3 regions of the Streptomyces sp. NBC_01352 genome follow, and region 1 is predicted to be linked to each of the others. Evidence: riboswitches for the same ligand, from Rfam matches in the RefSeq annotation. Region 1 holds a riboswitch; each other region holds the start of a gene.
The links. Region 1 has a riboswitch for cyclic di-AMP ahead of OG252_RS29855 (LysM peptidoglycan-binding domain-containing protein). Riboswitches for the same ligand answer to the same signal wherever they lie in the genome.
Positions count from the first base shown of each region.

Region 2: linked by a shared signal. The riboswitch ahead of OG252_RS15200 (M23 family metallopeptidase) and the one ahead of OG252_RS29855 (LysM peptidoglycan-binding domain-containing protein) in region 1 are both predicted to bind cyclic di-AMP.
Region 3: linked by a shared signal. The riboswitch ahead of OG252_RS27150 (M23 family metallopeptidase) and the one ahead of OG252_RS29855 (LysM peptidoglycan-binding domain-containing protein) in region 1 are both predicted to bind cyclic di-AMP.

Region 1 covers NZ_CP108354.1:6,388,793-6,398,236, forward strand. Annotated here, with positions in the region: gene OG252_RS29820 (N-6 DNA methylase) at 1-179, shown strand, start outside; gene OG252_RS29825 (hypothetical protein) at 374-1,039, shown strand; gene OG252_RS29830 (protein kinase domain-containing protein) at 1,078-2,568, shown strand; gene OG252_RS29835 (SurA N-terminal domain-containing protein) at 2,761-3,405, shown strand; gene OG252_RS29840 (nucleoside triphosphate pyrophosphohydrolase) at 3,499-4,521, shown strand; gene OG252_RS29845 (cytochrome P450 family protein) at 4,632-5,903, shown strand; gene OG252_RS29850 (LysM peptidoglycan-binding domain-containing protein) at 6,069-7,115, shown strand; cyclic di-AMP (ydaO/yuaA leader) riboswitch at 7,297-7,474, shown strand; gene OG252_RS29855 (LysM peptidoglycan-binding domain-containing protein) at 7,478-8,179, shown strand; gene eno (phosphopyruvate hydratase) at 8,593-9,444, shown strand, end outside.
Region 2 covers NZ_CP108354.1:3,240,521-3,249,964, reverse strand. Annotated here, with positions in the region: gene OG252_RS15220 (CobW family GTP-binding protein) at 1-255, shown strand, start outside; gene OG252_RS15215 (DNA gyrase/topoisomerase IV subunit A) at 252-2,708, opposite strand; gene OG252_RS15210 (M16 family metallopeptidase) at 3,101-4,495, shown strand; gene OG252_RS15205 (M16 family metallopeptidase) at 4,492-5,880, shown strand; cyclic di-AMP (ydaO/yuaA leader) riboswitch at 6,096-6,262, shown strand; gene OG252_RS15200 (M23 family metallopeptidase) at 6,276-7,043, shown strand; gene OG252_RS15195 (GntR family transcriptional regulator) at 7,278-7,973, shown strand; gene OG252_RS15190 (HPr family phosphocarrier protein) at 8,100-8,381, opposite strand; gene OG252_RS15185 (bifunctional acetate--CoA ligase family protein/GNAT family N-acetyltransferase) at 8,560-9,444, shown strand, end outside.
Region 3 covers NZ_CP108354.1:5,817,531-5,826,974, reverse strand. Annotated here, with positions in the region: gene trmB (tRNA (guanosine(46)-N7)-methyltransferase TrmB) at 68-964, shown strand; gene OG252_RS27160 (PrsW family intramembrane metalloprotease) at 1,016-2,356, shown strand; gene OG252_RS27155 (aldo/keto reductase) at 2,422-3,372, opposite strand; gene OG252_RS27150 (M23 family metallopeptidase) at 3,504-4,550, opposite strand; cyclic di-AMP (ydaO/yuaA leader) riboswitch at 4,562-4,718, opposite strand; gene OG252_RS27145 (PP2C family protein-serine/threonine phosphatase) at 4,956-6,053, opposite strand; tRNA gene OG252_RS27140 (tRNA-Met) at 6,203-6,276, opposite strand; gene OG252_RS27135 (dihydrofolate reductase family protein) at 6,546-7,676, opposite strand; gene OG252_RS27130 (MarR family winged helix-turn-helix transcriptional regulator) at 7,770-8,285, shown strand; gene OG252_RS27125 (GTP cyclohydrolase II) at 8,404-9,063, shown strand; gene OG252_RS27120 (MMPL family transporter) at 9,196-9,444, shown strand, end outside.

The DNA.
Region 1 (9,444 bases):
TCGACGTGCGCCGCCTCCAGCTGCCCCGGCTCCCGCTCGACGAACAACTTCGCTACGGCGCGCGCTTCCGCGCCCTCGACGACTTCGAGCGGGCTCTCAGGAGCGCGGGCCGACTCGGGGAGCAGCTCGTCCGCGGGATGTACGACGGCCTGACGGACGGGACGGTCGCGCCCGGCTGAGGCGGAGCGATCGGCACGACAACGGGCGGAGCGATCGGCGTGACGGCGGGCGGAGTGACCAGCATGACAACGGTTCGGTACAACCCAGGACCGGTTGTCCGTGTCGGCCTATACGCTCGAAGCGACAATCGTGCGACCGGCGTTGCCCGACGTCGGCCGCACTGGTGCGTCCACCTCAGACTCCAGGAGTTTTCATGCATGGCCACGGCTACACGCAGCCGGTGAAGCAGCCGCCCCCGACGGGGTGGCTGGTCTTCCTGCGCGTGCTGTTCGTGGCGCTCTCGTTCTTCAGCATCGGCATCCTGGCCTGGGCGATGCTGCTGCGCCTGGCGATCGTCACGCGCAAGGGGATCGACTGGGGTCTGTTCGTCGCCGCGTTCGTGAACGTCATCCTCGCGCTCGTGCTGCTCGGCACCGAGCCCGGCGACGAGGTCCACACGGTGGGTGGCTGGACGGGGATGATCCTGCTCCTCGGCGGGCTCGTCGCCGTGACCGCGTACTACCTCGCGGCGGACGTACGCCACTTCCACCAGCTCCGCTACGGCGCCTACGCACCGCAGCCCGGACCGGCGCCCACACCGACACCGGCGTACGGCTACCCGCAGGCCGCGGCGCCGACACCGTCCCCGTACACCGCGACGACCATGCCCCAGACGCCTGCGGCGTCGCACAGCCCGCACACGCCGCAGCCTTCGCAGACGCCGCAGCCGCCCCTGCCCACCACCCCGCCGCCCCACCGCCCCGCGCCCGCCCGCATCGACCAGGTGCGCGCCGAGCTCGACGAGCTCAGTGACTACCTGCGCCGCCAGGACGGTCACCACGACCGCCACCACGACGGCAATCACGAGGGCGGAAGGTGAGCGTGACGACGGGACGTGTCGTCGCCGGCCGCTATGAACTGTCCACGCTCATCGGGCAGGGCGGCATGGGCCAGGTCTGGACGGCCTACGACCAGCGGCTCGACCGGCGCGTGGCGGTGAAGCTGCTGCGCCCCGACAAGGTGGCCGGCCAGGAGGCGGACGAGCTGCGCCGCCGCTTCGTGCGCGAGTGCCGGGTGACCGCGCAGGTCGACCACCCCGGCCTGGTCACGGTCCACGACGCGGGCAGCGAGGGCGAGGAGCTGTTCCTCGTCATGCAGTACGTCGACGGCGCCGACCTCTCCGACCACCTCGCCGAGCACGACCCGTACCCGTGGCAATGGGCGGTCGCGGTCGCCGCGCAACTGTGCGCCGTGCTGAGCGCCGTGCACGCCGTGCCGATCGTCCACCGCGACCTCAAGCCGCGCAACGTGATGGTGAAGCAGGACGGCACGGTCACCGTCCTCGACCTCGGCGTCGCGTCCGTGATGGACGCGGACACCACCCGCCTCACCCACACCGGCACCCCCATCGGCTCTCCCGCCTACATGGCCCCCGAGCAGGCGATGGGCGGCGCGGTCGGCCCGTACACCGACCTGTACGCGCTCGGCGTACTCCTGCACGAGCTCCTCAGCGGAGACGTCCCATTCGCCGGCTCGACGGCCCTCGGCGTGCTGCACCGGCACCTGTACGAGCCTCCGCTGCCCGTGCGCCGTATCCGCGCCGAAGTCCCGGAGCCCCTCGAAGCGCTCGTCCTGCGCCTGCTCGCCAAGGACCCGCAGCACCGCCCGGCCTCCGCGCAGGACGTGTACGAGGACCTGGCGCAGCTCCTGCCCCCGCGCGGCATGCCCACCGGGGCGCCCCTCGACCCCACCCGCCCCTTCCTGCGCCCGCACGCCCCCTGGCCGGACCGCGCCCGTACGCCCGCGCCCCAGCCCGCCCCCGCGGCCGTGCCGCCCGCCGCCGAGAAGCCGGACGTCGCCCGGGCCGTCGACGAGGTCAAGCGTCTCCTCGGCGAGGGCCGCATCACCCAGGCCGTCGACATCCTCGGCGCGATCCTGCCGGCCGCCGCCGAACAGCACGGCGAGCGTTCCCCGGTCGTCCGCACCCTGCGCAAGCAGTACGCGGCCACCCTCATGGACGACGGCCAGTACCGGCGCGCGCTGCCCGAACTGCGCCGCCTCGCCGACGAACGCGCCGCTGAGGCCGGCCAGGCCGACCCCCAGTCGCTCCGCTACCGCTACGAGGCCGCCCAGTGCCTGGAGCAGCTCGGCGAACCGGCGGCGGCGCTCGCCGAGTACCGGGCACTGCTGCCGTACTACGAGAACCAGTACGTGGCCGGCGACCCGGAACTCGCCCACGACGTCCGCCGCCGCATCGGCCACCTCCTCCTCGCCCTGGGCGACCGCGCCGCCGCCCACGACACGCTGGTACGGCTGCTGCACGACGCGGAGCGTCTGCACGGCCCGGGCCACCCCTTCGCGGCGGAGATCCGCCGGACCCTCCAGTGGCTGGGTCAGGTGCGCGGTTAGGTGCGCGGCCGCAGGGGCACGAAGCCCCTGCACGCCAAGACGTACCGCAGCCGCCGTGGCCGGTGAGGCGCGGCGGTGCCAGAAGTACTGCCGAATCGTTGGTCGAATGGGTTGGCCAGAGCTTGCCCACTGCCTACCATCGATCACCGCAAGACCTTGTGCACCGCCGCACAAACTCCTCGGGAGGCTTCCTTGCACCGCCGTCGTCGCACCGGGCTCCTCCTCTCCGCCGCGATCGCCGCGGCCCCCCTCATCACCGCCTGTGGCAACGACGCGCATCCCGGCGCGGCGGCCGTCGTCGGCGGCCAGCGGATCACCGTCTCCCAGCTGGAGACCCGGGTGAACGAGGTGCGCGCGGCACAGCGGGCGGCGGTACCGGACGACGCGCAGTACGAGCAGGCGATCGCCAAGACCGGGACGCTCTCCCGCGACACCCTGCACAACATGGTCCTGGAGCGGGTGCTGCAGCGCGCCGCCCAGGACGCGGGCGTGAGCGTCAGCCGCAAGGAGATCCAGCAGATGCGCAGCGGCCTGGAGGAGCAGACCGGCGGCTCCAAGGCCCTGGAGGCCGCCTGGCTGCAGCAGTACGGCATCGCCCCCGAGCGCCTGGACGAGAACCTCCGCCTCCAGCTGGAGGCCCAGAAGCTCGCCACCAGCCTCGGTACCAACACCGGCGACCCCGCCTTCTGGAACGCCCTGGCCGAGGCCTCCAAGAAGCTGAACGTCGACCTCAACCCGCGCTACGGCACCTGGGACGTGGACAAGAGCAGCCGCGTCGACACGAAGACGCCGTGGGTGCGGGAGGTCACGACGACGGAGACGCAGCAGACGGCCTGACCGCACCGCGGGGTTGTTCATACGATCACATCGAGCCCCCCGCCCTGTGGACAACTTGATCGCCTCGTCGGCGGCGTGCGTTAGCTTCGAATCGTGAACGCAACCAGCCCCGAAGCCGCCACCGCTCCCGAGCCCGCCACCGGCCGCATCGTCCTCCTCACCACCAGCCACCGCGTCGCCCCCGGCCTGTTGTCCTGGCCCGCCTGGCAGGCACTGCACGCCGCCGACCGAGTGCTGTGCGCGGACGGCGCCCACCCGCAGCTGCCGTATCTGCGCGAGGCGGGCATAACGGTCGACGAGGCGTCCCCGACCGCCGAGGAACTGATCGACGCGTGCGCCGGCGGACGGACGGTCGTCGTGGTCGCCACCGGCGAGGGCGAGCCGGCCCTCACAGACGGCCTGGCACGCCTCGCGGGCTCCGGCCGCGTCCACATGCCCGACCTGGAGCTGCTCCCCGCCTCCTACGACCTGCCGGGCGCCCGCCTCCTGGACCTCGTCCAGGTCATGGACCGCATCCGCGCCGAGTGCCCGTGGTCGTCCCAGCAGACCCACAAGGGCCTGGCGAAGTACGGCATCGAGGAGGCGTACGAGCTCGTCGAGGCCATCGAGGAGGGCGACCGAGACGAACTCCGCGAGGAGCTGGGCGACGTCCTGCTCCAGGTGGTCTTCCACGCCCGCATCGCCGAGGAGGACTCCGAGGCCCCCTTCTCCATCGACGACGTCGCCGGCGGCATCGTCACCAAGCTCATCCACCGCCACCCGCACGTCTTCGGGGACGAGACCGCCACGACCCCCGAGGAGGTCAAGGAGCACTGGCTGCGCACGAAGGCGATAGAGAAGCAGCGCGAGTCGGTGACGGACGGCGTCCCCCTCGGCCAGCCGGGCCTCGCCCTGGCGGCGAAGCTGGCGTCGAGAGTGCGGACGGCGGGCCTGGACGTGCCGTTGCCGGCGGCCGAGGGCGTCGGCTACGACCTGCTCGCACTGGCGGTACGGGCCGAGGCGGAGGGCGTGGATCCGGAGGCGGCCCTACGAGCGGCGGCGCGGACGTACCGGGACGCGATCAGGCGGACGGAGACGCAGCCGGAGACGCAAGGGGAGGGGGAGCGAGAGGAGTAGAGAGGCAGAGGCAGCAGAAAGAGGCGTACCGCACAGCTGTCGGCATGGACATTTCGGGGTCAGTCCGCCGCCAGGAACGTCCCCGCCAAGAACCCAGCTACCGTCAAGGAGTGACCGACCAGCCCACCCCCACGAGCCCTGCCCCCGAACTCTTCACCTGGGAGTTCGCGACGGACCCCTACCCCGCCTACGCCTGGCTCCGGGAAAACGCCCCCGCCCACAAGACCCGACTCCCCAGCGGCGTGGAGGCATGGCTGGTCACCCGCTACACGGACGCCAAACAGGCTCTCGCCGACCAGCGGCTCTCCAAGAACCCCGCGCACCACGACGAGCCCGCGCACGCCAAGGGCAAGACCGGCATCCCCGGCGAGCGCAAGGCCGAGTTGATGACGCACCTGCTCAACATCGACCCGCCCGACCACACGAGGCTGCGCCGACTCGTCTCCAAGGCGTTCACCCCGAGACGCGTCGCCGAATTCGCGCCCCGCGTGCAGGAGTTGACCGACCACCTCATCGACCAGTTCGCCGACAGGGGCAGCGCCGACCTCATCCACGACTTCGCCTTCCCGCTCCCCATCTACGCGATCTGCGACCTGCTCGGGGTTCCCCGTGAGGACCAGGACGATTTCCGGGACTGGGCGGGGATGATGATCCGTCATGGCGGCGGGCCGCGCGGCGGAGTGGCGCGGTCGGTGAAGAAGATGCGGGGCTATCTCGCCGAGCTCATCCACCGCAAGCGCGAGGCCCTGACGGCCGAGAGCGCCCCCGGCGAGGACCTCATCTCCGGTCTCATCCGGGCCTCCGACCACGGTGAGCACCTCACCGAGAACGAGGCCGCGGCCATGGCCTTCATCCTCCTGTTCGCAGGCTTCGAGACAACCGTCAATCTCATCGGCAACGGCACCTACGCCCTCCTCACCCACCCCGAACAGCGAGACCGACTCCAGAAGGCGCTCGCCGCCGACGACACGGCGCTCCTCGAGACCGGTGTGGAGGAACTCCTCCGCTACGACGGCCCCGTCGAGCTCGCCACCTGGCGGTTCGCGACCGAGCCGGTCAGCATCGGCGGACAGGACATCGCGACCGGCGACCCCGTCCTCGTCGTCCTCGCCGCCGCGGACCGGGACCCTGAGCGGTTCGCCGATCCGGACACGCTCGACCTGTCCCGCCGCGACAACCAGCACCTCGGATACGGCCACGGCATCCACTACTGCCTCGGCGCCCCCCTCGCCCGCTTGGAGGGCCAGACCGCGCTCGCGACGCTTCTCACCCGTCTTCCGGACCTGCAACTCGCGATGGATTCAGCTGATTTGCGGTGGCGGGGCGGTCTCATCATGCGCGGGCTGCGGACGTTGCCCGTCGAGTTCACGCCGCGTGGCTGACTCGCTCACCTGCGTAAAGGTGACGCGCCCTCAAGTCTGTGATCTTCACGTGATCTGCGCGGCATTAACTTGTGACAAGTGATCGACTGCCTATACGTTCACGCCAGCGCGGCGCCGAGCCTCACCCGCCACGCTGGTCACCGTTGTCTCGCGAAAGGTTTCCGCATGCTCTCCGGGAACGGCCGTCATCGTCGCCCCCGCCAGGCTCCGGCCATCCTTGTGGCGGCCGGAGTGACCGGCTCCGCCATCGCGATCCCGCTCCTCGGCGCCACCGGCGCGAGCGCGGCGACCGGCACCACGTGGGACCAGGTGGCGAACTGCGAGACGGACGGCTCCTGGAGCGAGAACGCCGGCGACGGGTACTACGGCGGGCTCCACATCGCCCAGGACGACTGGGAGCAGTACGGCGGCCTCGACTACGCCTCGCGCGCCGACCAGGCCAGCCGCTCCCAGCAGATAGCCGTCGCGGAGAAGATCCTCGCGGACCAGGGCGTCGGCTACTGGTCCACCTGCGGCCTGCTCAACGGCCTCAGCAAGGACACCGCGGCGCCCGGCGTCGACACGGGTGTGGCGGACGACGCGACGTCGGGCGCGAAGGATTCGTCCGGCTCATCTGACTCGTCCGGCTTGTCCGACTCCTCCGGGTCGTCGGCGGACTCGTCCGGCGATGCGGCTTCGGACGCGCCTTCGTCGTCCGTGTCGCCCACGCCGTCCGATTCTGACGCCCGGTCGGATTCTTCCGGCGAAGCCGACAACTCGGCAAAGTCCGACACATCGTCCGATTCTGCTGCAACCCCCGGCGCCTCGCAGGGCTCCGGCGGCGACTCCGGCAGTGACTCCACCGGCGTGACGAATCCGGACGACTCGGACAACTTCTGGCAAGAGGGCGGCTCTTCGGCCCTCGTCGACACCGGCTCCCTCGGTGCGGGCAAGCATCGAGGCGACAGCGCCGACGAGACGGCCGCGGCCACGGACACGGACGCGGGTACCGCCGCCGCCGACGCGGGCGCCTCTGCCGGCCGTCACGCCGCCCGCGCGGACTCGTACACCGTCCGCCCCGGGGACACTCTCGCCTCCATTGCCGACTCCCTTGGCCTCCAAGGCGGGTGGCGTGAGCTCTACGCGGAGAACAAGCAGGCGATCGGCGCCGACGCGAGCGTCATCGTGCCCGGTCAGACCCTCACCGTAGGTATCGAATCGGGCGAAAACTAGCGGGAGTTCGCGTCACACTTCGCCACCGAATGTCCGATTTGGCGAAGTGTGGGATGAGTCTCAGAAGCCTTGATCGTCTTTGAAATTCCGCGGATCGCGTGTCTACCGTCGGGACCGCTCGCCAACACGAGCCCCGGCCGCCGCAACGCCGAATCCTGCCAGTGGCGCCCGGGAACAGTCGTCGCGTAAAGCGCCGTAGGCAGGAGCGGGGGACCCAAGGTAAGTGCCGGGACCAGCAGTTGAGCTGGGACCGGCTTGGGGTTAAGCCGTGCCGCGCACGAAACAGCGCGAGGCACGGCCGGGCAACTCAACCGGCCCGAACCCGACAGCTCACCTCGCAGGCGTCGGTGAGGGGATCCACCATGCTGTTTTCCGCCAAGGGCAAGCACCGCCGTCCGTCCAAGGCCACCCGTGCCATCGCCATCGCCGGTGTCACCGGTGCCGCCGTCGCCGCCCCGCTGATGGCCGCCGGCAGTGCCTCCGCCGCCACCGCCTCCGAGTGGGACGCCGTGGCCCAGTGCGAGTCCGGCGGCAACTGGTCCATCAACACCGGCAACGGCTACTACGGCGGTCTGCAGTTCTCGGCCTCCACCTGGGCCGCGTACGGCGGCACGCAGTACGCCGCGCAGGCCAACCAGGCCTCCAAGGCGCAGCAGATAGCCGTCGCCGAGAAGGTCCTCGCGGGTCAGGGCAAGGGCGCTTGGCCGAACTGCGGTGTGAACCTGTCGAACTCCGCCTACAACGGCAGCGCCGACACCTCGTCGAACACGTCCAGCGGCTCCGGCAGCTCGGACAGCAGCTCCTCGGAGAGCAGCCGTTCGACCGAGCAGCCGGCCTCCCGTTCCGCGGACCGCCCGGCCGCGAAGAAGACCGTCACCACCCCGACCGGCAAGAAGGTCAAGAAGGGCGACGGCGAGTACAAGGTCGTCTCCGGCGACACCCTCAGCTCCATAGCCGAGGAGCACGACGTCAAGGGCGGCTGGGACAAGCTGTTCGAGCTGAACAAGGACATCGTCACCGACGCCGACCTCATCTACCCGGGCCAGCAGCTGCACCTGAAGTAAGGGCTGCACCTGAAGTGAGGGCTGCACCTGAAGTGAGGGCTGCGCCCGAAGGCAAGAGCCGCGACTGAAGGCAAGAGTCGCGCCTGAAGTACTACGCGGCTCTCAGCTGAACCACAGCGCCCTCTTATCCGTGGACTCCATAGTGGAGGCCTCGTGAGGGCCACCCCCCCGTCCCCACGGGCTCCCCGCTCCGGTGCGTCTTCCCCCGTACGCACCGGGGCGGGGCTTTTTCATGCCGGTCCTGTGCGATTTCCCCGCGAGTTGCACGCCACTCTTTGTTCCGTTCGGAAACAATTTACTCTCGGTTCTGTCCATCCGGTGGTCGACCGGCTGGCCGATCGCCCGGAGCCGGTTAGGCTCGTCTCGCAGAACCCACCGCGGTCCTGCCGAACCGCGTCACATTGAAGAAGGAGATGCTCGTGCCGTCCATCGACGTCGTCGTAGCCCGGGAAATCCTGGACTCCCGAGGCAACCCCACGGTCGAGGTCGAGGTCGGCCTCGACGACGGCAGCACGGGTCGTGCCGCCGTCCCCTCCGGCGCCTCCACGGGCGCCTTCGAGGCCATCGAGCTCCGCGACGGTGACCCCAACCGCTACCTGGGCAAGGGCGTCGAGAAGGCCGTCCTCGCCGTGATCGAGCAGATCGGCCCGGAGCTCGTCGGCTACGACGCCACCGAGCAGCGCCTGATCGACCAGGCGATGTTCGACCTGGACGCCACCGACAACAAGGGCTCCCTCGGCGCCAACGCCATCCTCGGCGTCTCGCTCGCCGTCGCCCACGCCGCCTCCGAGGCCAGCGACCTCCCGCTCTTCCGCTACCTGGGCGGCCCGAACGCGCACCTGCTGCCCGTTCCGATGATGAACATCCTGAACGGCGGCTCGCACGCCGACTCCAACGTGGACATCCAGGAGTTCATGATCGCCCCGATCGGCGCGGAGTCCTTCTCCGAGGCGCTGCGCTGGGGCGCCGAGGTCTACCACACCCTCAAGAAGGTGCTGAAGACCAAGGGCCTGTCCACCGGCCTGGGCGACGAGGGCGGCTTCGCCCCGAACCTGGAGTCGAACCGCGCCGCGCTCGACCTCATCCTCGAGGCCATCAAGCAGGCCGGCTACGTCCCCGGTGAGCAGATCGCGCTCGCGCTCGACGTCGCCGCGTCCGAGTTCTACAAGGACGGCAAGTACGAGTTCGAGGGCAAGTCCCGCTCGGCCGCCGAGATGACCGAGTACTACGAGGAGCTCGTGGCCTCGTACCCGCTGGTCTCCATC
Region 2 (9,444 bases), 3.1 Mb from region 1:
GGGCCGAACGACTCCGGGAACCGTTATGCAGTGCATGCCGTCGGGCGGTTCCTGCGTTTCTATCCGGAGCCCTGGACACCCGCCGAGGCCCGCCTCACCCAACTGGTGCTCATCGGCTCCGGTATCGACGCGTCCGCCCTCGGCAAAGAGCTTCAGGCGTGCAAGAGCGACGCCCCACACGCCGACGAGCACGGCATGTGGGGCGTTCTGCGCTACGTACAGGAGCCGGAGGAAGAGGCCCCGGAGGAGCCTTAGACCGGTCCGGCCACCACCGACACCGTCTTCGGCAGCGACACACCCGAGCCGTCGCGGCGCGGGTCCATCTCCGGGAGGTCGGCCGGGGTGCCGTTCTTCTGTGCCGCCTTCGCCGGGACGGGGCCCGCCCAGGCCAGGGACAGGCAGTCCTCGCCCTTGAGGAAGCGCTGGCAGCGGACGCCGCCGGTGGCCCGGCCCTTGCGCGGATATTGGTCGAACGGGGTCAGCTTGGCCGTCGTCTGGACGGAGTCGTCCAGGGTGCCGCGCGAGCCCGCGACCGTGAACACCACCGCGTCCGCGGCGGGATCGACGGCCGTGAAGGAGATCACCTTCGCGCCCTCGGTGAGCTTGATGCCTGTCATGCCGCCGGCCGGGCGGCCCTGGGGGCGGACCTGGGAGGCCTGGTAGCGCAGCAGTTGCGCGTCGTCCGTGATGAAGACCAGGTCCTCCTCGCCGGTGCGCAGCTCCACCGCGCCGACGATCCGGTCGCCCTCCTTGAGGGTGATGACCTCCAGCTCGCCCTTGTTGGTCGGATAGTCGGGCACCACGCGCTTGACGATGCCCTGAGCGGTGCCGATCGCCAGACCGGGTGAGGACTCGTCGAGCGTGGTCAGGCAGATCACCGTCTCGTCCCCCTCCAGGGAGACGAACTCCGCCACCGGGGCGCCGCCCGAGAGGTTCGGCGTGGCCGCGGTGTCCGGGAGCTGGGGCAGGTCGACGACGTTCACCCGCAGCAGGCGTCCGGAGGACGTGACCACGCCTACCTCGCCGCGCGCGGTGGCCGGCACCGCCGAGACGATCACGTCGTGCTTGGTGCGCCGGGCCTCGGCGTCCTCCGGGAACGGCTCGCCGTTCGCCGTACGGGCCAGCAGGCCCGTGGAGGACAGGAGCACGCGGCACGGGTCGTCGGCCACCTGGAGGGGCACGGCGGCCGCCGGGGAGCCCGCCGACTCCAGCAGGACCGTACGCCGCTCGGTGCCGAACTTCTTCGCCACCGCGGCGAGTTCGGCGGAGACCAGCTTGCGCAGCTCGGAGTCCGAGTCGAGGATCCGGGTCAGCTCCGCGATCTCCGCGTTCAGCCGCTCCTTCTCCGACTCCAGCTCGATGCGGTCGAACCTGGTGAGGCGGCGCAGCGGCGTGTCCAGGATGTACTGCGTCTGGATCTCGCTCAGCGAGAAGCGTTCGATCAGGCGCTGCTTGGCCTGCGCGGAGTTGTCGCTGGAGCGGATGAGGCGGATGACCTCGTCGATGTCCACCAGCGCGGTGAGCAGGCCCTCGACCAGGTGCAGACGGTCCCGCTTCTTGGTGCGGCGGAACTCGCTGCGGCGGCGCACGACCTCGAAGCGGTGGTCGAGGTAGACCTCCAGGAGCTCCTTGAGGCCGAGCGTGAGGGGCTGGCCGTCCACCAGCGCCACGTTGTTGACGCCGAAGGACTCCTCCATGGGCGTCAGCTTGTAGAGCTGCTCCAGGACGGCCTCCGGCACGAAGCCGTTCTTGATCTCGATGACCAGGCGCAGGCCGTGCGCCCGGTCGGTGAGGTCCTTGACGTCCGCGATGCCCTGCAGTTTCTTCGAGCCGACCAGGTCCTTGATCTTGGCGATGACCTTCTCGGGACCGACCGTGAAGGGCAGCTCGGTGACGATCAGGCCCTTGCGGCGCGCCGTCACGTTGTCAACGGCCACCGTCGCGCGGATCTTGAACGTGCCGCGGCCCGTCTCGTACGCGTCCCGGATGCCGGAGAGGCCGACGATCCGGCCGCCGGTGGGCAGGTCGGGGCCCGGGACGTGCCGCATCAGGGCTTCGAGGTCCGCGTTCGGGTAGCGGATCAGGTGACGGGCGGCCGCGATGACCTCGGCCAGGTTGTGCGGCGGCATGTTCGTGGCCATGCCGACCGCGATGCCCGAGGCCCCGTTGACCAGGAGGTTCGGGAAGGCGGCCGGCAGCGCCACCGGCTCCTGCTCCTGGCCGTCGTAGTTGGGGTTGAAGTCGACCGTGTCCTCGTCGATCGACTCGGTCATCAGGCTCGTCGCCTCGGCCTGGCGGCACTCGGTGTACCGCATGGCGGCCGGCGGGTCGTCATTGCCCAGCGAGCCGAAGTTGCCGTGGCCGTCGACCAGCGGGACGCGCATGGAGAAGGGCTGGGCCATGCGCACCAGGGCGTCGTAGATCGACGCGTCGCCGTGCGGGTGCAGCTTGCCCATGACCTCGCCGACGACCCGGGCGCACTTCACATAGCCGCGATCGGGGCGCAGGCCCATCTCGTTCATCTGGTAGACGATGCGGCGGTGCACCGGCTTGAGGCCGTCGCGGGCGTCCGGCAGGGCGCGGGAGTAGATGACCGAGTACGCGTACTCGAGGAAGGAGCCCTGCATCTCGTCGACGACGTCGATGTCGAGGATCTTCTCCTCGTACGAGTCGTCGGGCGGCGGGGTCTTCGTGCTGCGGCGGGCCATCGCTGCCGGCTCCTCCTGTTTCTGGTAGTTCGCCTACGGGACGCTCAGGTCGGTCTCGGGAACCCGATCGTGCTCAGCCCTTCGGGCCTCAGCGCGCTCGACCTCTCGACACCGCCGCGTCCCTTCGGCTCACTCGTGCTGAAGCGTGAACGGGATCTGACGCGGACCATTGTGGACCGCGGCACTGACAGTGCGGGCCAGGGCCCTCTGTCGGCTGCCCGGCCCGGAATGCGGGCGGGCGCCTGACCGCGGTTGCCCGCAGGCTACGCGATCTCGCTGACGGCGTACGTCGTCCGGGAACTTCGCCGACCGCCCGCACGCTGCATACAGTGGCAGGACCGGCAGGAAAACCGCGGTTTTCAGCGACCGCGACCGCGATCGAAGGGACGTACATGCCCATGGGTCACACGGCCACAGCCCAGGCAGGCTCCGGCGGACTGACAGCGACCGAGCACCGCCTGGCCAATGGCCTGCGCGTGGTGCTCTCCGAGGACCATCTGACCCCCGTCGCGGCGGTGTGCCTCTGGTACGACGTCGGCTCGCGCCACGAAGTCAAGGGGCGTACCGGCCTGGCTCACCTCTTCGAGCACCTTATGTTCCAGGGATCCGGCCAGGTCAAGGGCAACGGCCACTTCGAGCTGGTCCAGGGCGCCGGCGGCTCGCTCAACGGAACCACCAGCTTCGAGCGCACCAACTACTTCGAGACCATGCCCACCCACCAGCTGGAACTCGCCCTCTGGCTGGAGGCCGACCGCATGGGCTCGCTGCTGGCCGCCCTCGACGACGAGTCGATGGAGAACCAGCGGGACGTCGTCAAGAACGAGCGCCGGCAGCGCTACGACAACGTCCCGTACGGCACCGCCTTCGAGAAGCTCACCGCCCTCGCCTACCCGGAGGGCCACCCCTACCACCACACCCCGATCGGCTCGATGGCCGACCTGGACGCGGCCACCCTGGAGGACGCGCGCGCGTTCTTCCGCACGTACTACGCGCCGGGCAACGCCGTCCTGTCGGTCGTCGGCGACATCGACCCGGAGCAGACGCTCGCCTGGATCGAGAAGTACTTCGGATCCATCGCGTCGCACGACGGCAAGCCCGCGCCCCGCGACGGGTCGCTGCCCGAGATCATCGGTGAGCAGCTGCGCGAGATCGTCGAGGAAGAGGTCCCCGCGCGCGCGTTGATGGCCGCCTACCGGCTCCCGGAGGACGGCACGCGCGCGTGCGACGCGGTCGACCTGGCGCTCACCGTCCTCGGCGGCGGCGAGTCGTCCCGGCTCTACAACCGGCTCGTACGGCGTGACCGTACGGCGGTGGCGGCCGGCTTCGGTCTGCTGCGGCTGGCCGGGGCGCCCTCCCTGGGCTGGCTGGACGTGAAGACCTCCGGCGACGTCGAGGTGCCGGTCATCGAGGCCGCCATCGACGAGGAGCTCGCCCGGTTCGCCCAGGAGGGCCCCACGGCCGAGGAGATGGAGCGCGCCCAGGCCCAGTTGGAGCGCGAGTGGCTGGACCGGCTCGGCACGGTCGCGGGCCGAGCCGACGAACTGTGCCGGTACGCCGTCCTGTTCGGCGACCCGCAGCTCGCCCTGACCGCCGTACAGCGCGTCCTCGACGTGACGGCCGAGGAGGTACAGCAGATCGCCAAGGCCCGCCTGCGCCCCGACAACCGCGCGGTGCTCGTCTACGAGCCGATCTCCGGAGAACCTGCCGAGGACGCGGATCCCCCTGAAGACCCCGAGGCCGAGGCCACGGTCGAAGCCGGCGACAAGAACGAGGAGGCGGCCCGGTGACCGAGCTCGCCACGATGGAATTCCACCCCCAGCCCCAGGCCGGCGAGGCCAGGCCCTGGGCCTTCCCGGCGCCCGAGCGCGGCACGCTCGACAACGGCCTGACGGTCCTGCGCTGCCACCGCCCCGGCCAGCAGGTCGTCGCCGTGGAGGTGCTCCTGGACGCGCCCCTGGAGGCCGAACCGGCCGGTCTGGACGGCGTCGCCACGATCATGGCGCGGGCCTTCTCCGAGGGCACCGACAAGCACTCCGCCGAGGAGTTCGCCGCCGAGCTGGAGCGCTGCGGCGCCACCCTCGACTCGCACGCCGACCACCCCGGCGTCCGGCTCTCCCTCGAGGTCCCCGTCTCCCGCCTGGCCAAGGCGCTCGGCCTGCTCGCCGATGCCCTCAGGGCGCCCGCGTTCGCGGACAGCGAGATCGAACGTCTGGTCCGCAACCGCCTGGACGAGATCCCGCACGAGCTGGCCAACCCGTCCCGGCGTGCCGCCAAGGAGCTCTCCAAGGAGCTGTTCCCGGCCACCTCGCGCATGTCGCGCCCGCGCCAGGGCACCGAGGAGACGGTCGAGAAGATCGACTCCGCGGCCGTGCGCGGCTTCTACGAGAAGCACGTCCGCCCCGCCACCGCCACCGCCGTGGTCGTCGGCGACCTCACCGGCATCGACCTCGACGCGCTGCTCGGTGACACGCTCGGCTCCTGGACGGGCTCCTCGGCCGAGCTCCGTCCCGTGCCGCCGGTGACCGCCGACGACACCGGCCGGGTCGTCATCGTGGACCGCCCCGGCGCCGTCCAGACGCAGCTGCTGATCGGCCGTATCGGTCCCGACCGGCACGATCGCGTGTGGCCCGCCCAGGTGCTCGGCACCTACTGCCTGGGCGGCACCCTCACCTCCCGCCTGGACCGCGTCCTGCGCGAGGAGAAGGGCTACACCTACGGTGTGCGGGCGTTCGGTCAGGTCATGCGCTCCGCTCCGGACGGCACGGGTGCCGCGATGCTGGCGATCAGCGGCTCCGTCGACACCCCGAACACCGGCCCCGCCCTGGACGACCTGTGGACGGTGCTGCGCACCCTCGCCTCCGGAGGGCTCACCGACGCCGAGCGTGACGTCGCCGTGCAGAACCTCGTCGGAGTGGCGCCGCTGAAGTACGAGACGGCGGCGGCCGTGGCGAGCACGCTGGCCGACCAGGTCGAGCAGCACCTGCCGGACGACTTCCAGGCGACGCTCTATCAGCAACTCGCGGCGACGGGCACCGTCGAGGCCACCGCGGCGGTCGTGAGCGCCTTCCCGGTCGACCGTCTGGTGACCGTCCTCGTCGGGGACGCGGCGCAGATCAAGGAGCCCGTGGAGGCTCTCGGGATCGGCGAAGTCACCGTCGTTTCGGCGGAGTAGGCGCACGCGCGCGTGGCGAAGCGGGCCAACGCGCGTCCAGGGGCCCTGGTGACCCAAGAGTCACCAGGGCCCCCCTATGTCCGAATTGAGGGAGAGGTTGCCTGTCTGCCCTGTGGCATGCGCTACAAAAGCCGTGATCCGTTTGGGGTTTGAAACTTGGCGCGTTTAGCGTCATGCGGGCTGTCCGTCAGGCACCGCGCCGCATCCGCGGCACCGGGCAGCCATCGCCGAGTCCCCACATGGCGCGAGCCAGGGGAGCCGGGGACCCACACCACAAGTCCCTGGGGTGAATCGGACGCCCGCGCGCATCGCGAGGGGGCCCGTAGGAGACCTTCCTGCTCCGAACCCGTCAGCTAACCCGGTAGGCGAGAAGGAAGGAAAGGATCAGCCACTACATGGCGTTCACCTGCGCCACCGGGAAGCATCGTCGTCCCAGCCGGATGAAGCGCACCACCGCCCGTGCGGCGGGTGTCGCGGCCCTCACCACCACCGGTGTCGTCGGCACCCTGGCCGCCCCGGCGCTTGCCGCCGAATCCGCAGTCGAGCAGACCGGTTTCATCCCCGTCATCTCCACCGGCGACTCGATCGCCGACCAGATAGACGCCCAGGCCGCCGCCCAGAAGCAGGCCGCCGAGGAGGCCGAGGCCCAGCGGAAGGCCGCCGAGGAGGCCGCGCGCAAGAAGGCGGCCGCCCAGGCCAAGGAGGCGCGCGAGATCAAGGAGCGCGCCGCCCGCGAGGCCGAGCGCAAGCTCCTCAACTCCTACGTCGCACCGATCTCCGGCTCGTACGTCTCGACCGGCTACAAGACCGGCGGCGCCGTGTGGTCCTCCGGCAGCCACACCGGCGTCGACTTCCACGCCGCCAGCGGCACCTCCGTCCAGGCGGTCGGCTCCGGCACGGTCGTCGAGGCCGGCTGGGGCGGGTCGTACGGCAACAACATCGTGATCAAGATGAACGACGGCACGTACACCCAGTACGGCCACCTGTCGTCCATCGGTGTCTCCGTCGGCCAGACGGTCACCCCGGGGGAGCAGATAGGCCGCTCCGGCGCCACGGGCAACGTCACCGGGGCGCACCTGCACTTCGAGGCCCGCACGACCGCGGAGTACGGCTCGGACATCAACCCCGTCGCCTACCTCCGCTCGCACGGTGTGAACGTCTGACGCTCGCGCCCGCGAACGTCCCACGCGCGCGTTCCGGCACCGTCTGACGACAGACGGCTCCCGTCCCGAAGCCCCGGCTCCCCGAGCCGGGGCTTTCGGCGTTTCAGACGGCCGTCTGTCCAAAAAATATCCATGGATTCCGGTCCGCCATCGGAAATTCCCGCTGATTGCAATAGAGTCACTGAACACACGTCAATCGTCGACGTTTCACGGGGATTAAAGCGGAGGTCGGTCATGCGTATTCCGGCGCACTCGGTATGCACGGCGATCCGGGACGACATCGTCGCGGGTGTCTACGAGCGCGGCAGCCGGCTCACCGAGGAACTGCTCGCGCGCCGCTACGGCGTCTCGCGCGTCCCCGTCCGCGAGGCCCTGCGCACGCTGGAGGCGGAGGGCTTCGTCGTGACCCGGCGGCACGCCGGTGCGTGCGTCGCGGAACCCACCGAGCAGGAGGGTGCCGACCTGCTGGAGATGCGCATGCTCCTGGAGCCGCTCGGCGCCTCCCGGGCCGCCCAGCGGCGCACCGAGGCCCATCTCAAGGTGCTGCGCGGCCTGGTCCGGCTGGGCCAGGAGCGGGCCAGGCGGGGCAACAGCGAAGACCTGCGCTCCCTGGGGGGCTGGTTCCACGAGACGCTCGCGCAGGCCTCCGGCAGTGCCGCGATGACCTCGATGCTGACCCAGCTGCGCCACAAGATCGCCTGGATGTACACGGTGGAGGCGCCGGCCAACCCGGTGGAGTCGTGGGCGGAGCACGGCGCGATCGTGGACGCGGTGGCGCGCGGCGACAGCGAACGCGCGCGGGCGCTCACGGCGCTGCACACGGAGCGCGCGACGGCGGCGCACCGGCTGCGATTCACCGGCGGCGGGGAGCGGACGGATCGTGTGAGGAACTCGCAACCTCCCGTAAACATGACGGGTCTGCGGCATTAACACAGGCACCGTATACAAAGAGGGGATAATTCGTGGGGGATTATTTCTGCTGCCCGTGAGCGGGAAATACGAAGGGCTCGCCCGATAATTCGGACGAGCCCTTCGCGGCAAACGTGAATTGCGTGCTTACACGGTCTCGGGGAGTTCTTCGAGACCCTCGGAGACCAGCTTCGCCAGACGGTCGAGGGCCACGTCGGCGCCCTCGGCGTCGGAGGCGAGGATGATCTCCTCGCCTCCCTGGGCGCCCAGACCGAGGACGGCCAGCATGGAGGCCGCGTTGACGGGGTTGCCGTCGGCCTTGGAGATCGTCACCGGGATACCTGCGGCCGTGGCGGCCCGGACGAAGATGGAAGCGGGGCGGGCGTGGAGACCCTCGGCCCAGCCGACGTTGACGCGGCGCTCAGCCATGTGATGCTGCCCTTCGGTGTATCAGGTTGTCTAGACCAGTTTCCCATATCGTGAAGCATGCCCGGAGCGGTCCTTCGTCCCGCCCCGCGGCGTCGTCGGACCGCGGCCTCGGTCCGGCTTCTCGTCCTCCACAGACTGCCTCGCGCCGTTGTCGTACGCGAGCCGTACTCTGGGGCCCATGCAGACCTCGTCGGACCGGCACGAGTATCCCGCCCACTGGGAGGCCGACGTGGTGCTGCGCGACGGGGGTACCGCGCGCGTCCGGCCCATCACCGTTGATGACGCCGATCGCCTCGTCAGCTTCTACGAGCAGGTGTCGGACGAGTCGAAGTACTACCGCTTCTTCGCGCCCTACCCTCGTCTGTCCGCCAAGGACGTCCACCGCTTCACGCACCACGACTTTGTGGACCGGGTGGGACTCGCGGCCACCATCGGCGGCGAGTTCATCGCCACCGTACGCTACGACCGCATCGGGTCCGACGGCATGCCCGCCTCCGCCCCGGCCGACGAGGCAGAGGTCGCCTTCCTCGTGCAGGACGCCCACCAGGGACGCGGCGTCGCCTCCGCCCTCCTCGAACACATCGGCGCCGTCGCGCGCGAGCGGGGCATCCGGCGGTTCGCCGCGGAGGTGCTGCCCGCCAACAACAAGATGATCAAGGTCTTCAGGGACGCCGGGTACACCCAGAAGCGCAGCTTCGAGGACGGCGTCGTACGCCTGGAGTTCGACCTGGAGCCGACGGACCGCTCGCTCGCCGTGCAGTACGCGCGCGAACAGCGCGCCGAGGCGCGGTCCGTGCAGCGGCTGCTCATGCCAGGGGCCGTCGCCGTGATCGGGGCCGGGCGGGCGCCCGGCGGTGTGGGCCGCAGCGTGCTCGACAACATCAGGGGCGCCGGATTCACCGGTCGGCTGCACGCCGTGAACAGGGCCCTCCCCGAAGAGCAGAAGGAACTCGGCGGGGTGCCCGCGTACCGGTCGGTGCGGGACATCGACGGGCCCGTCGACCTCGCGGTCGTCGCCGTGCCCGTGGAACACGTCCCTCACGTCGTCGAGGAGTGCGGACTG
Region 3 (9,444 bases), 570 kb from region 1:
AACGGCCTCGTCCTCAAACGCCGGACGGACTGAGTGGCGCCACGGGGGTCGTAAAATTGGGCTCACTGTGTCTGAGTCACTCGATGTCCCCGAAACCCGCCAGGTCCCGCACCCGCCCGGGGCCTCCGCCCGGCATGTTCGGGCCAAGGGGGAGCCTCGGTTTCCCGATGGGCCCCGTGCTGATCCCGCGGGGTCGCACTTCGAGCGGCGGATTCGGAGTTTTCAGCCCCGGCGGAGTCGGGTGACGGCCGGGCAGGCGGACGCGTTGCAGCGGTTGTGGTCCAAGTGGGGGCTCGACATCGACGGGCAGCGCGTCGTCGATCTCGGTGAGCTGTTCGGGAACGGCAATCCCGTCGTGCTCGAGATCGGGTTCGGGATGGGCGAGGCCACGGCCCGGATGGCGGCCGCCGACCCGGCCACCAACATCCTCGCCGTCGACGTACACACCCCCGGACAGGGCAACCTGCTCAATCTCGCCGATCAGAACGGCCTGTCCAACATCCGCGTCGGCAACGGCGACGCCATCATCCTGATGCGGGAGATGCTCGCCCCGGACTCCCTGGCCGGTCTGCGCGTGTACTTCCCCGACCCCTGGCCCAAGAAGCGGCACCACAAGCGGCGGCTGATCCAGCCGGAGTTCCTCGACCTCGCCGCGACCCGGCTCGGACCGGGGGCGGTCGTGCACTGTGCGACGGACTGGGAGCCGTACGCGGAGCAGATGCTCGAGGTGCTCACGGCGCACCCCGGCTTCGAGAACACACAGCCCGGGGGCGGTTTTGCGCCGCGTCCCGAGTTCCGGCCGCTGACTCGTTTCGAGGGCCAGGGACTGGAGAAGGGTCATGTCGTGAACGACCTGCTCTTCCGACGCGTAGAGCACGGCGTAGAGCACCTCGCAGAACAACGCACCGAGCAACCTGCTGAGCAACGTGTAGCGCACAAGGACCAGCCCCCCACCGGCGCCTGAACCCCCCTCTCCCCCTGCGGACGGCGCCTCTGCCTCGTTAGGGTCAATGCCGTGGCCACCGTTCCCCCCTACCCGACGCACCCCGGTGATCCGACCGGCGGCGCACTGCGGCACGCGCACTGGTGGCAGAGGAAGTGGGTGCGTTACGGCGGGCTGAGCACCCTGCTCGCACTCTCCGGACTCGTCATCCTCGCCCTGGTGCGCGAACAGACCGGCACGGAGGGCTTCCTGGTCGGGCTCGGACTCGCCGTCCTGCCCGTGCCGCTCCTCATGACCGCCTTCCGCTGGCTCGACCGGGTAGAGCCCGGCCCCTGGCGCAACCTCCTGTTCTCCTTCGCCTGGGGGGCCTGCGCGGCGGCGCTGATAGCGATCATCGCCAACAGTTTCGCGACGAGATGGATAGCGACGGCCACGGCGGATCCCTCCAGCGCGGACACCCTCGGCGCGACCGTCATAGCGCCGGTCGTGGAGGAGTCGGCCAAGGCCGCGGCCGTTCTACTCGTCTTCCTCTTCCGGCGCCGTGACTTCACCGGGATCGTGGACGGGGTGGTGATAGCCGGGGTCACCGCCACCGGCTTCGCCTTCACCGAGAACATCCTCTACCTCGGCACCGCCTTCGGCACCGACCAGCTCACCGGCGACACCGGGATCGCCTCCGTCACCGCGGCGACCTTCTTCGTGCGGATCATCATGTCGCCGTTCGCGCACCCGCTCTTCACCGTCCTCACCGGCATCGGCTTCGGCATCTCCGCGCTCTCGGCGGAACGCCACCACCTGCGGCGCGTCCTGCTGCCGCTGTCCGGGCTGCTGCTCGCGATGGGCATGCACGCGATCTGGAACGGCTCCTCGACGTTCGGCGAGTACGGGTTCTTCGCGGTCTACGCGGCCTTCATGGTGCCCGCCTTCGGGCTGCTGACCTGGCTCGTCATCTGGACCCGGCAGCGTGAGCTGAAGACCGTACGGGAAGAGCTGCCCGCTTACGCGGTGGCGGGCTGGCTGTCGCCGACCGAGCCGTACGCGCTCGGCTCGATGCGGGCACGGCGACTGGCCCGCGACTACGCCCGTCGGCACTTCGGTCGGCCCGCGGCGCGGGCGGTGGCGCAGTACGAGGCGTACGCGACCTCGCTGGCCTTCCTACGGCATCGGGGGCGCCGCGGGCGGGCCGAGGCCGACTTCGTCGTACGGGAACGGGAGCTGCTGGCCGAGCTGTGGTGGCGCCGGGAGGTGGCGCGCCCCGCGCTGGACCACGCGGCACGGGCGACGGCACCGCCGGTGGCGGTGACCGCGCCGCCGTGGCCGGTGTACGGGGTGTACGGGTATCCGGCGGGGCCTGCCGCGTATCCGGCGGTGCCGTATCCCTCCTACAACTCGTACAACCCGTATCGGACGTAATCAGGAAGCGCACCGCCGGACACCGGCAGGCCACCGCCGGACACCGAGACGTGCGCGCCCAAAGATCAGGCCGACGCCTCCGTCAACCGCGCGACCTCCGCCTCCGTCAGGGCCAGCTCCGCCACCCCCACCAGCGCCGGCAGCTGCTCGACCGTGCGTGCGGAGGCGATCGGCGCCGCCACCGTCGGCCGGGCCGCGAGCCACGCCAGGGCGACCGTGGCGACCGGCGCGTCGTGGGACCGGGCGATCTCGTCCAGGGCGGTGAGGACCTTGCGGCCGCGCTCGGTGTCGAGGTGCTTGGCCGCGCCGCCGGCCCGCGGGCTGTCGACGGTCGTGCCGGGGCGGTACTTGCCGGTGAGGAAGCCGGAGGCGAGCGCGTAGTACGGGACGGCCGCGAGGCCGGAGCGTTCGGCCAGGTTCTGGAGGTCGCCCTCGTACGTGTCGCGGGAGACCAGGTTGTAGTGGGGCTGGAGGGCGACGTACCGTGCCAGGCCCTCCCGGTCGGAGAAGGCGAGGGACGCCTCGAGCCGCTGCGGGGAGATGTTGGACGCGCCGATGTACCGCACCTTGCCCGCCTTCACGAGCTCGTCGAGCGCGCCGATGATCTCCTCCACCGGCACATCCGGCTTGTCGAAGTGCGTGTAGTAGAGGTCGATGTAGTCGGTGCCGAGGCGCCGAAGGGAGGCGTCGGCGGCGGCCTTGATGTTGGCGGCGGTCAGGCCCTGGTACTCGGGGTGCTGGCTCACCTTGGTCGCGATCACCACGTCCGCGCGGTTGCCGCGCGCCTTGGCCCACTTGCCGACGACGGTCTCGGACTCGCCGCCCCGGTGGCCCTCGACCCACGCCGAGTAGGAGTCGGCGGTGTCGATGAAGTTGCCGCCCGCGGCGGTGTACGCGTCGAGGACGGCGAAGGAGGCCGCCTCGTCGGCGGTCCAGCCGAAGACGTTGCCTCCGAGGGACAGCGGGAAGACCTCGAGGTCCGAGGAACCGAGCTTGCGAAGCGAAGGTGAAGTCATACCTCACCTCAACGACCGCCCAGGATCCCCCGATTCCATGGTCACACGCAAAAACCCCGTAAATCCCTGACCGGCAGCCCTGACGTCGGGGGGATGCCGTCAGGACCGCCGGGACTCGGGTAACACGACGGTCAGGGGTTGAGGCCCTTGCTCCGCAGCCACGCCATCGGGTCGATCCCGGAGCCGGAACCGTCGGTGTGGACCTCGAGGTGCAGATGCGCCCCGGTCACGTTCCCCGTCGCACCCACGCGCCCGATCACGTCACCGGTGTTGACCTTCTGGCCGACGCTGACGCTGATCGAGGACTGGTGGGCGTACCAGATCTCGGTGCCGTCATCGAGGGTGAGCACGGTCTTGTAGCCGTACGACCCGTCCCAGCCGGCCTGCGTGATCGTCCCGGTGTGGACGGCCTTGATCAGCGTGCCCGTGGGCGCGGCGAAGTCGAGGCCGGTGTGGTAGCCGGAGGACCAAAGGGAGCCGGCCTGGCCGAAGGTGGAGGTGACGGTGTACGAGGAGGTCGGCAGCGCGAACTGCTTGGCCAGCTCGGCGAGGCGCGCGGCCTCGGCCTTCTGCGCGGCCTCCTCCTCCGCCTTCTTCTTCGCGGCGGCGGCCTTGGCCTCGGCCTCCTGCTCCGCCTTGGCGGCCGCGTCGGCGGCGGCCTTCTCGGCCTCGGCGACGGCTTCAGCCGCGGCCTTGCTCTCGACCTGGTCCTGCTGCTGCTCGGCCTGGGCCATGATCCGGGCGCGCAGCACCTCGCCGGCGTCGGCCGTGCTCTCCTCGGTGTCCGCGGCGGCCACGCTGACGGTGCTGAGCGCGGTGGTGGAGTCCTCGGCGGCGTCCGAGTCGTCGGAGATGAGGGAGCCCACGTTGGGCAGGTCGGGCATGGAGATCGACACCGGCGGCTTGCCGGTCTGCGCGCTGGCCATGCCGCCCGCGCCGACAGCGGCTATGACGCCGACGCCGAGGACGGTGGAGCTGCGGGCGAGTCCGCCGCGCGCGAGTCCGCCGCGCTGCTTGGCGACGCGATGCCGGCCACGTACGGGTGGGAGGGACTCCTCGGTGGGATTCCACTCCGTCCAGGGGCCCTCGTCGGTGCTGTAGGTGCCGTAGCCGAAGGTCTCGGTGTCGCGCTGGCTCGGCACGAACGGGGCTTCTGGGGCAGGCCGGTTGGACGCCACGTGGGCGTGCTCCTTTCCTTCCTTCTCGCCTACCGGGTTAGCTGACGGGTTCGGAGCAGGAAGGTCTCCTACGCGCGTATACCGGCCGTGACTTCACGGCGGTTTCCGCGCGATTCACCCCAATTGGTGGTTCCCCGGTTCCCTTGCGGGATTCGGCGCGTGCGCACGGAGCCGACTCTTGTGACGGCTGGGACGACCGCGCTGCGTTATCGAACGTTAATAGACGCGGGGCCCTGATTCCAAGCTGTTCCTCTTGATCATTAACCTTTCCGCGCAGGACTTACGACCCATGACCGGCGAAAAACGGGCGAGTTGGCCAAGCCTCAGCAACCCCACAAGTGCTGACGGTGCGTCAGTTGTTATGCGGAGGGCTCTCATCCGATCACCCCTCGTAACAACGGACCCTCAGGGCCGTCGTACGGCGAGCAGCGCCATGTCGTCCGTCATGCCGCCTCCGGTGTGCCGGCGCACCTCCTCGGCGAGGGTGCGCAGAAGCTCACCGGGGGCACGGAAGGTGCGCCCCGCGAGCCGCGCCTCGGGGTCGTAGAACTCCCCGCGGGCGTTCCGCGCCTCGGACAGCCCGTCGGTGTGCAGCAGCAGCGTGGCCCCGGCCGGGAAACCGGTCTCGTCGGCGCGGTCGGGCCAGGTGCCGAGGTCTCCCATGCCGAGCGGCAGCGCGGCCTCCCGCGCGAGCAGGCAGCGCACGGTGCCGTCGACGTGCAGCAGGAGCGGTGGCGGATGCCCCCGGTTGACGATCCGCACCACGCCGCGCCCGTACGGAAGCTCGGCCAGCACGGCCGTCGTGAACCCCTCGAAGGCCTCGATCCCGCCCCGCCGCGTGGCCTCGCGCGCCAGCGCCCGCTCCAGCCGCTGCGCGACCGCCTCCAGCGTCGCCTCCTGCTCGGCGGCCTCCCGGAAGGCCCCGATCACGATGGAGACCGCCGCCACCGCCCCCATCCCCTTGCCCCGCACATCACCTACGACGAGCCGGACGCCGTACGGACTGTCCTGCACCGCATACAGATCACCCCCGATGAAGGCGTCCGCCTGGGCCGCCTCGTAGCGGGCCGCGATGTCGAACCCGCCGATCCGTCCGGCGGGCTCGGGCAGCACCGCGCGCTGGGTGGCCTCGGCGATCCCGCGCGCGGAGGCGAGGCGCCCCTCGCCCCGGCGTACGACACGGTTGATGACGGCGGCCAGCACGGCGACCGTGGCCACGGTGACCACCTCGGTGACCGTGTCGGCGTCCGCGGCGAGTCCGTACCGGGCATGGACCGCGTACGTGGCGATCAGGGCCACGCCCCCTGTCACGACGGTGCCGCTCAGCGAGTAGACCGGCGCGGCCACGAGCGGGGCGGCGGTGAAGAAGGGGATCGCGGTGAAGGCGTGCGGGGTGAGGAGGTCGTAGAAGACTCCCCCGACGATCAGCAGGACGGGGAGTACCTGGAGAACGACCCGCAGGCTGGAGATGCGGCGCCCCTCCTCCGCGTCACCAGGCCGCACCACTCGTCTCCCCCACGTACGTCCGGTCCCGTCACCACTGCACCCAGGTTTCCCGGACCGGTGGCGGGGGGCGACCGGTGAGGGCCGACCGGCGTACACATACACCGAGGGCCGGAACCCATTTCTGGATTCCGGCCCTCGGCCTTCAGTAGCGGGGACAGGATTTGAACCTGCGACCTCTGGGTTATGAGCCCAGCGAGCTACCGAGCTGCTCCACCCCGCGTCGTTGTGTCTTCAGTGTACGCCATCCGCGGGACGGAAGTCGCATCGACGCCGGCTGCCCGGATTGTCCGCACTCGCGCACGGCGGCAAGGGGACGTGTCGGGGGGTGTCCGCCCGCAGCGGTTGGCGCGTCAACACCGGCACCTCGATGAGGAACCGATTCCGCGCCGTTCCGAGGACGGACACCCCCCGACACGTCCCCGACCCCCACACAACACAAGGCGCTACGCGCACCCCCACCCCACCCGCACAGGCCGCCGCAGGCACTCGTCAACCCAGCAGATGCCGATTAGGCGCCTTCGCCACCGCCTCGTACTCCGGGAGCACGACGACCGTCGCACCCTCCGCCACCAGCACCCCGCTCCCGTCCGCCCCCGCGACGAACGTGTCCGGCTCGCGCCACGCCGTCACCACCCGCCGCACCCCCGCGTCCAGGATCAGCCGCGCGCACGGCGCCGGCCGGGACGCGCGGCGGGCGCACGGTTCCAGGCTGCTGTACACCGTCGCGGAGGCCAGCCGGGGGTCACCCGGCGTGATCTTCGCGAGGGCCGCCTCCTCCGCGTGGACGACCGGGTCGTCGCCCTCCCGTGAGTGGCCGCGCGCCAGCTCCGTACCGTCGGCCGCCACCACCACCGCCCCCACGCTGAACGCCGTGTCCGAGGGCGGACACAGGGCCGCCAGTTCGCAGGCGAGGGCGAGCCAGTGGTGGTCGGCGGCGGAGGCGTGCGGCCCGCTGCCCGGTGCCGTCGGCTCATAGCGCATCAGGACGACGTCCCCGACCGGCTGGGTGGAGACCAGCCGGAGGCGTCCGCCCTGGTAGGGGCCGGGGCCGAACAGGCGGGGCGCGTCCGGGTCGCCCACGAACAGCGGGGCCAGCACCAGCTGGAGTTCGTCGGCGAGCCCCTGCCGCAGCAGCTGGGTGTGGATCTGTCCGCCGCCCTCGACCATGAGGCGCCGGACCCCACGGACGTCGTGCAGGTGCTCCAGCAACCGCCGCCAGTCGAGTTCGGCACCGAGGGGCACCACGTCCGCCGCCAGTCCCACCGCACGAGCCCGGGCCGCGCCCTTCTCCGTCGTATAGACGATCTTCTCGCCGCCCGTGTGCCAGAAGTTCGCGGCCGGGTCCAGGTCCCCCGACCCGCTGACCGTGACCTTCAGCGGATACTCCGGCTTGCCCGCGGCCACCCGGGCCGCCCGCCGCTCCGCCGAGTTGACCAGCAGCCGCGGATTGTCGGCACGGATCGTCCCGGCGCCCACCAGGATCGCGTCGACGGACGCCCGCACCTCGTCGACCCGGTCGAAGTCGGCCGGGCCGGAGAGCAGCAGGCGGTCGGGGCCGGTGTCGTCCAGGTAGCCGTCGAGGGAGACGGCGGCGGAGAGGAGGACGTACGGGTGGGGCATCGGCGCGGTCCCTCTCGAAGGCGGCGGCACGGCGGGCGTGGTTCATGTCACGGCGGGCTTGGTTCAAGTTTGAAGCAAACCTACACTGGGGGCATGACGACTCGCTGGCTCACCCCGAAGGAGCAGCGCGCCTGGCGCGCGTACATCGCCGCGACGCAACTCCTGGAGGACGCGATCGACCGGCAGCTCCAGCAGGAGGCCGGCATGCCGCACCTCTACTACACCATCCTGGCCTACCTCTCCGAGGTGCCCGAGCACCGGCTGCGCATGACCGATCTCGCCGAGAAGCTGAAGATCACCCGCAGCCGGCTGACGTACGCCGTGACGCGCCTGGAGAAGGACGGGCTGCTGCGGCGCGAGGACTGCCGCTGGGACAAGCGCGGCACCGTCGCGGTCCTGACGGACGAGGGCATGACGACCCTGGAGCAGACCGCGCCCGGCCACGTCGAGACGGTCCGCGCCTCCCTCTTCGACCGGCTCACCGACGAACAGGTGGAGCAGCTGGAGGAGATCTGCACGGGCATCGCCGAGGGCCTCCAGGGCGACGACGCCCAGTCCGCGCCGGAGGGGGTCCCGTGGCGCCGCCGCTCCTCCCCTTCGTGCTCGTGAGCCGCACCACAAACTGATTGCTTCAAATTTAAAGCATGAGGTAGGGTCCAACTCGTGGATCTGCTTCAAAACTGAAGCAGATCCCGCGCTTCTGACCACCGGACCCGGGAGAACCCGCATGCCCGACTTCCCCGCCGCCACCCCCCGCTCCCGCGTCCGCGTACCGCTGCGCTTCCACGACGGCTACAGCGTCGACACCGAGGTCGTCACCTTCCACGGCCTGGCCGACGGCCAGGAACACGTGGCGATCATCCTCGGGAACCCGGCCCCCGGCACCACCGCAACCGCAACCGCCACCCCCCTCGTCCGCCTGCACTCCGAGTGCCTGACCGGCGACGTCTTCGGCTCGGCCCGCTGCGACTGCGGCCCGCAGCTGCGCGAGGCCGTCGAGCGGATAGCCGACCGCGGCGGCGTGCTGCTCTACCTCCGCCAGGAGGGCCGCGGCATCGGTCTCTACAACAAGCTCGACGCGTACGCCCTCCAGGACCAGGGCCTCGACACCTACGCCGCCAACACCGCGCTGGGCCTGCCCGAGGACGCCCGCGACTACACGGCGGCCGCCCAGATGCTCCAGGCGCTCGGCATCAACAGCCTCGACCTGCTGTCCAACAACCCCGACAAGGCAGGGCAGTTGAGGGACCTCGGCATCCACGTCCGCGACCGGGTGCCCACCGGCGTCTTCCAGAACACGCACAACGTCCGGTACCTGCGCGCGAAGGTCCTGCAGACCCAGCACACGCTGCCGCTCGGCGAGCTGACGGGACGTCACGCGGGCTGATGGTGTAGCCCGCTACACCCCACACTCGGTAACCCACTCCCTCGTGGCCACACACGGCGGACGGAATCGTGGAGATCACACGGATCCCACCGTTTTCCGCCCCGTCCCGCTGTTGTGGAGGCAATCCCTGCCATGGCCACTTTCCTGTACCACGTAGGCCGACTGGCCTTCAGATGGCGCTGGTTCGTCACCCTGCTCTGGATCGCGGCCCTGGCCGCCGTAGGCGTCGCCGCCGCCAAGGCGCCCGCCGCCGCCTCCGACGGGTTCACCATGCCCGGCATCGAGTCCCAGAAGGCCTTCGACCTGCTCGAAGAGCGCTTCCCCGGGTCGGCGGCGGACGGGGCGAGCGCCCGGATCGTCTTCGTCGCCCCGAACGGCGAG